DNA from 4 places in the Neobacillus sp. 204 genome. Region 3 is predicted to be linked to each of the others. Evidence: riboswitches for the same ligand, from Rfam matches in the RefSeq annotation. Region 3 holds a riboswitch; each other region holds the start of a gene.
The links. Region 3 has a riboswitch for S-adenosylmethionine ahead of mmuP (S-methylmethionine permease). Riboswitches for the same ligand answer to the same signal wherever they lie in the genome.
Positions count from the first base shown of each region.

Region 1: it holds a riboswitch for S-adenosylmethionine, as region 3 does, so the genes downstream of both, mtnK (S-methyl-5-thioribose kinase) here and mmuP (S-methylmethionine permease) in region 3, are expected to answer to the same signal.
Region 2: it holds a riboswitch for S-adenosylmethionine, as region 3 does, so the genes downstream of both, ACJ004_RS04030 (peptide-methionine (S)-S-oxide reductase) here and mmuP (S-methylmethionine permease) in region 3, are expected to answer to the same signal.
Region 4: it holds a riboswitch for S-adenosylmethionine, as region 3 does, so the genes downstream of both, metK (methionine adenosyltransferase) here and mmuP (S-methylmethionine permease) in region 3, are expected to answer to the same signal.

Region 1 is NZ_JBJORY010000001.1:305,979-308,183, reverse strand. Features, by position in the region: gene ACJ004_RS01575 (carbon-nitrogen family hydrolase) at 30-812, shown strand; SAM riboswitch class I at 881-1,032, shown strand; gene mtnK (S-methyl-5-thioribose kinase) at 1,136-2,205, shown strand, end outside.
Region 2 is NZ_JBJORY010000001.1:881,362-883,566, reverse strand. Features, by position in the region: gene ACJ004_RS04035 (DNA-3-methyladenine glycosylase) at 1-463, opposite strand, end outside; gene ACJ004_RS04030 (peptide-methionine (S)-S-oxide reductase) at 708-1,085, opposite strand; SAM riboswitch class I at 1,177-1,291, opposite strand; gene ACJ004_RS04025 (glycoside hydrolase family 172 protein) at 1,575-2,205, opposite strand, start outside.
Region 3 is NZ_JBJORY010000015.1:50,725-52,929, reverse strand. Features, by position in the region: gene mmuP (S-methylmethionine permease) at 1-1,069, opposite strand, end outside; SAM riboswitch class I at 1,153-1,257, opposite strand; partial or broken gene ACJ004_RS24780 (Gfo/Idh/MocA family protein) at 1,562-1,762, opposite strand; gene ACJ004_RS24775 (phospholipase D-like domain-containing protein) at 1,961-2,205, shown strand, end outside.
Region 4 is NZ_JBJORY010000009.1:261,077-263,281, reverse strand. Features, by position in the region: gene pckA (phosphoenolpyruvate carboxykinase (ATP)) at 1-762, opposite strand, end outside; SAM riboswitch class I at 994-1,132, shown strand; gene metK (methionine adenosyltransferase) at 1,333-2,205, shown strand, end outside.

The DNA of each region.
Region 1 (2,205 bases), on a different contig from region 3:
TTCCGAAAGTTCAAACGAGGTGGAGATTTTTGAAATTTAAAATTTCATGTTTACAAATGGATATCGTCTTTGGTGATCCAAATAAAAACTATCAATCGGCAGAAAGACTCATTGAAAAAGCAGTAACTGACCAACCCGACATCATTGTCCTTCCAGAACTTTGGACGACAGGGTATGACTTAACCCGTCTTAATGAAATTGCCGACAATAATGCTAGTCAGACAATTGATTTTCTTCAAAAAGCAGCCCAAAAATACCAAGTGAATTTCGTCGGAGGATCGGTAGCCAACCGTGAAGAAACCGGTGTAAAAAACACCCTGATCATCATCCATAAAGAAGGCAAACTCGTCCACAGTTATAGTAAACTTCACCTTTTTAAGCTAATGGATGAGCATGTATATTTAGAAGCAGGATCCCAAAAAGGACTTTTTCAATTGGAAAATCATAAATTTGCCGGGACGATCTGTTATGACATCCGTTTTCCAGAGTGGATACGGGCTCATTCAGCAGAAGGGGCTGAGGCACTGTTTGTGGTGGCGGAATGGCCAGCACCGCGCTTGTCTCATTGGAGAGCATTATTAATTGCCAGAGCGATTGAAAATCAATGTTACGTTATCGCCTGTAACCGTTCCGGTCAAGACCCAAATAACCATTTCGCCGGGCACTCGATGATTATTGATCCGTGGGGAGAGGTCATAGCGGAAGCCGGCAAAAGTGAAGAAATCTTATCAGCAGAGATTGACATGGACTTAGTTAAGGCTGTTCGCAAGCAGATCCCAATTTTCACAGATAGAAAACCAGAATACTATTAATAATTTTCAAAAAATATTGACAATATCATTTTGTTACTGATATGATTTTTACCAGTTGAATAGATTTTCTCTTATCATGAGCTGGCTGAGGGATTTGGCCCTTTGAAGCCCAGCAACCGACCTTAAACCGATCGTAAAATGGAGCGCTTAATGCGCTTGGAATCTCCTTAAGGCACGGTGCTAATTCCAACAGAAGGATGATCTTTCTGAGAGATAAGAGGTGCGACAGACAAATTGTCTTCCCAAGCCTCTTTCAGATGAGAAAGAGGCTTTTTTATTGCCTGCGTGCATAAATAGGCCTTCAAAAACAAGGAGGAACCCTAATGAGTCTACTAAAGCAGAAAACATACCAGCCTTTAACAAGCGAGAGTGCTATTGAACTAGCACTTGAATTAAATATTTTTACTAGGTATGCTAAACTATCCTGTAAGGAAATTGGTGACGGCAATCTCAATCTTGTTTTTCATATTGTTGATGATTTAGAAGGTAAAAGTATTATTATCAAACAAGCTCTCCCCTACGCAAAAGTAGTGGGTGAAAGCTGGCCATTAACACTGAAAAGAGCAAAGATTGAAGCAGATGCCTTAAAAATTTTCAGGCAAATTGCTCCTGTTTATCTACCAGAAGTTTTTTTCACAGATGACGTGCTTGCCGTCACTGTAATGGAGGACCTTTCCCATCTAATCATCGCAAGAACTGGCTTTATCAAAGGTGAAACCTATCCATTGATTTCTAAACATCTTGGTGAATACCTTGCAAAAACATTATTTTACACTTCTGATTATGGATTAAGCCCAGCCATAAAAAAGGAATATGTCCAACAGTTTATCAATCCCGAACTTTGCAAAATTACTGAGGATTTAATTTTCACCGATCCGTATTTTAATGCAGACACCAACGAATTTGAAGAGGGTCTCCGTCCTGCTGTCGAAGCAATTTGGCACGATGATGAACTAAAATTTCATGTCAGTGTTTTGAAGAAAAGTTTTTTAACAGAGGCAGAAGCACTCCTTCATGGTGATTTACATACCGGAAGTTTGTTTGCCGATAATTTTGAAACAAAAGTAATCGACTCTGAATTTGCTTTCTACGGACCTGCCGGCTTCGATATTGGTCAAGTATTTGCGAATCTACTTTTCCAAGTAATTGCAAATGTTGAAAAACGGGACCTTTTTATCAATCATATTGAAACGGTATGGAAGGTATTTGAAGAGCACTATACACGTTTATGGAATACAGATAATAAAGAGGAAGCAGCAAAAACTTCTACCTTCTTAAACTACCATTTAACAAAACTTTTTGAGGACTCACTTGGATTTGCTGGCTGTGAGTTAATCAGAAGACAGATTGGATTGGCACATGTTGCCGATTTAGATGGGATTGAGAATGAACA
Region 2 (2,205 bases), on a different contig from region 3:
GATGCGTAAGAGTGTGGCCATAGTCCTCCATGGTAATGCCCAATGATTTTGTCAGTTTGCCCGGCCCATTTGTCAGGCTTCGCAAGTCTTCCAGCCCTCTCCTGTTTTTCATTATCTCGATACCATACCGAGGTTCCAAGGCGCGGATTAAAACCGCTTCAGGATTTTCTTTACCACCGCTAACCACATTGAATAGGCAGTGTGTATGCATTAAATAAGTATAGGTAAGGCCGGAACGTTGGAACATGACCTCGGTTCTAGTGGTCCGCCTATTATTATAACTGTGGGCAGCCCTGTCACCTGGACCTATGTAAGCCTCTGTTTCGACAATATAACCTGCCGCCATTCCCACACTAGTTTCTTTTACAAGGAGGCATCCGAGCAGAGCCTTTGCCAGTTCAAGAGTCGGCTGTTCATAAAATACTTGGGGTAATGGAACGATTTCTTCAGTTATTTCTCCCATGTTATATGCCTCCTTTTACGTTACTATTATAATGCTGACGAGTTCAATTTTTCTATACTTAACAAGTCTCAAGAGGAGCTCCAAATTCTGATACCCCTCCGGAATATTTAAGTGTTTGTATTCCAATAAAACAATAAAACCAAAAATCCGTCGCAGTGACGGATTTTTAGATTTATTTTGAGAAAATTCTAACCTGTCAGTCGCACAAAAACAGTACTTGCCAAAACATTTTCAAATTAGTGGTTTAGGATATTAATTTTATTTCTTCTAGACTATTAATATGTTCCCGAACTGGAGTAATTTCTGTTATAAGTTCATTTTTAAATATATGTTGTAACTCATTTTTCTTTTGTTTAGCTACAGTTAATTGATTAAGATCTGAAAAGAAAATGAATGATTGATTTTTAAATTGCTGACCTTTCCTAGAAGTTGGATCATGTAAGTCGAAAAACAACTCTAATAATTCATGATAAGATACTTTCCAGGGATCAAACCATATTTCTACTATATCTACATTTTTCCCTTTTAGGTGTCCTGTTTGAACAGATTCAATACCTCGAAATCCTGTAATAAAAGCTTTTTGACTAAAAAATTCACTTGCACCAAATACTGCTCTTTCCATTTAATTTCGCTCCTCCTGAGCGATAAACCTTTTATCCATTTAAAAAAACCTCTCTTGATTAAAAGAGAGGTTTGTATTGTTAAATACTCTCCTCTCATCTTTCAAAGGTAATACCTTTGCAGGAATTAGCACCGTTCAAGCCAAAATTTTGACTTGATGGTTGCCGGGTTTCACAGGGCCTGTCCCTCTACCACTCTGGATAAGAAGTTTATCGCTATTTATTTTTTAATGTTTAGTTGGTTTATTGTTACTAACAATACCACTCACTAATCTAAAAAATCAAGCAAAAATTTAAAATAATAACCCCATTGGACGATAAGAAGCATATTTTACTTTTATTTTACGCTAAATAACCAGATCTCCTCCTGCGAAGAAACCTGGCTAAATTATAATCACTTTATCACCGTCCACTCCACGTGGACAAATTGGGTAAACTGTCTTTCTTCGGTGTCAGGCACCATATAAAACAATATTATTACTCCACCACCATTATTTAATTCCGTACCAATATGTTGTGGAACCATAGTGGGCAGGGACATTGTTTTCCCAGCCGACTTCGATGCCGAATCTTGCGGATGTGTTGAATGAGACGGAGTCGCCGATTAGGAGTCGGTATGCTCCCGTACTGTCAAATTCTGTCCCAAAGGCATTGACTTCGTGGGCAGTGTTGCCGTTTAAGGGATTGGTGAAGGTTCCGCGGTTAAAGTACCAGCCTGATTCATAGAAATCTTCTGTTCCTGTTCCATGAATTTGCGGAAGGTTTGCTTCGTCTACATATACTCTTTCGTCACCTTCAAGATAATTCCGTGTAAAGTCTTTCCCCTCCATTGAATGGGAAACCCCAACAATTGTTCCTTTTCCAATGGTATTTAAGAAAGTCCAATCCTGACCGCCTGTCACTTCTCCCTTGTGAGAAGTCGTTCTGAAGTAAGCGGAAGTCGGGTTTGAACCTAAAGCCTTTGCCCACTGCCCTGACTTGGCAAATGTCACTTCGGCCTTACCGGCTGTAATTTCTTGCTCAGATCCATTATACAATTCAACCTTTGCTGACTTCTTATAAGGCATTGGCCACCAAGATGTATACCAGCCTTCCGGATTTGTATCCATAGAGAAGAATAAC
Region 3 (2,205 bases):
GTGCAATAATACTTGAGAACAAAGCTAAACCACCGCCAAGCATACTGAAAATGACTGCATTTATTGGAACACCTTGTTTTGTTAATTTTGTAAAAATTGGTGAGATCGTATTCTTATCTGCAAGTGACCAAAGCATTCTTGAAGAGGCATAAAGACCTGAGTTTGCAGCCGATAGAATGGCTGTTAAAATGACAAAGTTCATCATATCAGCTGCATATGGGACTCCAATTTGTTCAAGAACGGCAACAAAGGGGCTCTCTAATACTCCTGCATCGGAAGTAGGCAATAACGCAGATAATACAACAATTGTTCCTACAAAAAAGATAATCAATCTCCACAATGTTGTCCGAATGGCCTTTGGTATCGTTTTTTCCGGATCTGCTGTTTCCCCCGCTGCAACTCCTATTAATTCCGTTCCTGAAAAAGCAAAGTTAACCGCAAGCATGGTCATGACAATCGCAAAAGCACCATTTGGAAATAAACCTGCACTTGTAAAATTAGAGAAGAACGGTGCCGATTCGGAATGGGTCATCGGAACAAAACCTACCATTGCCGCTGCTCCTACACCAATAAACAGAACGATCGCTATGACCTTTATAGACGCGAACCAGAATTCAGATTCAGCGAAAAACCTAACCGTCAGTATATTTAAGACAAAAACCAAAATAGCAAACAGCAAACTCCAAATCCAGACATTAACGGATGGAAACCATCGCTGCATTAATAATCCTGCAGCCGTAAATTCAGAACCTAAAGCAACCGTCCAAGTTAGCCAGTACAACCAAGCAACGGTATACCCCGTCCCTGGTCCAATATATTTAGTCGCATAACTGTGAAAGGCACCCGTTTCAGGCATATGTACGGAAAGCTCTCCTAAACATAGCATGACGAGATAAACCACTAGTGCACCAATCAGATAGGACAGAATGGTCCCAAACGGGCCAGCTTGTTGAATCGTGTAACCCGAACTTAAGAATAATCCTGTTCCAATCACCCCGCCGAGCGATAGCATGACTAAATGTCGTGTTTGCATTTGTCTTTGAAATTTTTGCTTGCTTTTCTTTTCCATCATAGTCTCCTTTTCCAACATCCAGAAAAAACAAAAAACGCACTCTGATAAATGAGTGCGTTACTGATCAATAATAACGTAAGCTCTTATCTATCAAGGGATCACACCCGATGGAATTAGCACAGTGTCATATTAGACCTGCTGCTGAGGTTTCATAGGGCCAGTCCCTCCACCTCTCTGGATAAGAAATATTTTTTTATAACTCTACCAATCTATGAAATATCTGTCAATCTATTTCTGAGTTTTTAAAATTTTAAAACCCTTACAAACAAAAAATATTATAATGGCTGTTATAAAAAAAAAATCTCTCCTTATAAGATTTTTCTGCAAGGAGAGACTCTATTTAAATAGTAACAATACTATTTGTTTCTGCTGCTTCTATAATCCCTAAAATGACTTTAAGAGAAGATAATGCATTGTCGCCTGTTACAAGTGGAGCATGATCAAGATGTACACATTCAATAAAGGCATCGATTACACCACTGTTCTTCCTGAGCGTTCCTTTTTAAAGAACCACGTTGAGTTTGTTTTTTTTACACCCCATTGCTCTGGTCCAGAGTGTCCAAACGTCGTTCTAAAAGTAAGTACTTTTCCAAGCTCTCCATTCTGTATGATTTCTTTAGCCTTTTGATGGGCACCAGTAAACCGTTGATTATGATCCACCATTAATTTTTTTCCAGATTCCATTTGGGCATCGACTAAGTGGCGGGTCTTTTTGAACAAGAAACAAGAAGACACACCCATAAAAGGGATGAAATGACAGTAATTTGAATGAAGAAGAATAAAAATTTACAAACTCTTTATAAACATTGTGAGAGTTTCTAATCTTTGCAAATTGTTTATTTGCTAAAATAGAAATGTTTCAAACTAAAGAAAAAAGGTGGCTAAGAGATGTCCAAGAATTTATTTAGAAGAATTTCCTTACTGATTTTTGCAGCAGTATTAACGTTTAATTTTGTCCCAGACGTTAATAACAAGGTTAGTGCAGTAACCTATGATTCTGAAACAGTATCCTTCGGTCCAGGTCAAGCGGTAAACCTGGTGGACGCACTAATTACGGAGGTTAATAAGGCAACTTCCACAATTGATGGAGCATTTTATGAAATCCGTTATCAGCCATTTGTTGACGCACTTAT
Region 4 (2,205 bases), on a different contig from region 3:
ATCATCACCAATTAATCGTCGGCTCGGATCAGCGGATAGAGTTGTTTTTCCTGTACCGGATAGGCCAAAGAATAATGCAACATCACCTTCAAGGCCGACATTAGCAGAACAGTGCATGGAAAAAATATTATTTTCAGGCAGTAAATAATTCATAACAGAAAAAATAGATTTCTTCATCTCGCCTGCGTATTCTGTTCCACCGATTAAAACAATTCTTTTTTCAAAAGATATGATAATGAAGGCTTCTGATTTTGTACCATCGATTGCTGGATCTGCCTTGAAATTAGGGGCAGAAATAACGGTGAATTCACTATCGTGAGCAAGTAATTCATCATCTGATGGACGAATAAATAGCTGATGGACAAATAAATTTTGCCACGCTAATTCATTAACCACTTGGATGGGCAAACGAGATTTTTTATCGGCACCGGCAAACCCTTTAAAAACAAACACTTCATTTTTCTCTTTTAAATAATCAATAACCTTGTGATAAAGACGTGTGAAAGCTGCTTCAGAAATCGGTTGATTGGTCGTACCCCATTCAATTTTCTCTTTTGTGGACTCTTCTAATACAATAAATTTGTCCTGAGGAGAGCGGCCTGTATACTTTCCTGTAGCGACACTAATCGCGCCTGTAGAAGTAAGAGACCCTTCGCTACGGGTTAAGATTTTTTCAACTAATTGAGGAACTGATAGTTGCACATGGACGTGACTTTCTTTTAAAAACTGTAATAATTCATTTGGAGTGTCAACAGAATTCATTTAATGAAACCATCCTTTATTAGTTTTTTATGTTGTAAATGTAATAAAAAGTATAGCACATTAGTAATAATAATCCATACTATTTAAAGTGATTTTAATACTTTTTAAAATTTATCAATAGATATAAAAATTGTTTATATTAAGAAAGTAAGTTCCTTTTTTCCTTTTTACTTTGAAAAATTCATTGACATTGTTAGACAGTATGATATTATTCTAATTTGAACGGATACTCTCTTATCCCGAGCTGGTGGAGGGACAGGCCCAATGAAACCCAGCAACCTGCAATATGAAATGATTGACCACTTAAAAGGTCCTTTTCAAATGCGAAGGTGCTAATCTGACGCAAGGCTAATGCCTTGAACGATAAGAGCGAAAGGCCCGAAAACAACCTTTCCTCTATGGTAAGGTTTTTTGTTTTGTATAAGTCCTTTTTAATAAGAGTCTCTAATAAAAATCCTTTGTTAATTACATACTAAGGGAATGAGTACCGTATCAAATTCACGAGGTTCAAGAAGTATTCCTGTAACCTTCCAAAAACCTCGATGATCTCATAATATAGGAGGAATTCAGATGTCAACAAAACGTCGTTTGTTCACTTCTGAGTCAGTTACTGAAGGTCATCCTGATAAAATCTGTGACCAAATTTCTGATTCCATTTTAGATGCTATTTTAGCGAAGGATGCTAATGCTCGGGTTGCGGCTGAAACTTCAGTAACAACTGGATTAGTATTAGTAGCAGGGGAAATCACTACTTCTACTTACGTGGATATTCCAAAAATTGTTCGTGAAACGATTAAAGGGATCGGTTATGATCGCGCAAAATATGGCTTTGACTCTGAGACGTGTGCCGTATTAACCTCTATTGATGAACAGTCTGCGGACATAGCGATGGGTGTTGACCAGGCTTTGGAAGCACGTGAAGGTCAAATGTCTGATGAGGAAATTGAAGCTATTGGTGCAGGAGACCAAGGTTTAATGTTTGGTTTTGCTTGTAATGAAACGAAAGAGCTAATGCCTCTTCCCATTTCACTTGCACATAAGCTTGCTCGTAAATTAACAGAAGTGCGGAAAGACAAAGTTCTTGATTACCTTCGTCCAGACGGAAAGACCCAAGTAACTGTCGAATATGATGAGAACGATAAACCGGTACGTATTGATACTATTGTTATTTCTACCCAACACAACCCAGAAGTAACGTTAGAGCAAATTCAACGTAACTTGAAAGAATATGTTATCAATCCTGTCGTACCAAAAGAACTTATCGATGACAACACAAAATATTTTATTAATCCAACAGGACGATTTGTAATTGGCGGACCACAAGGGGATGCAGGCTTAACGGGCCGTAAAATTATTGTTGATACATATGGCGGATATGCTCGTCATGGCGGCGGTGCTTTCTCCGGTAAAGATCCTACAAAAGTGGACCGATCTGCAGCCTAT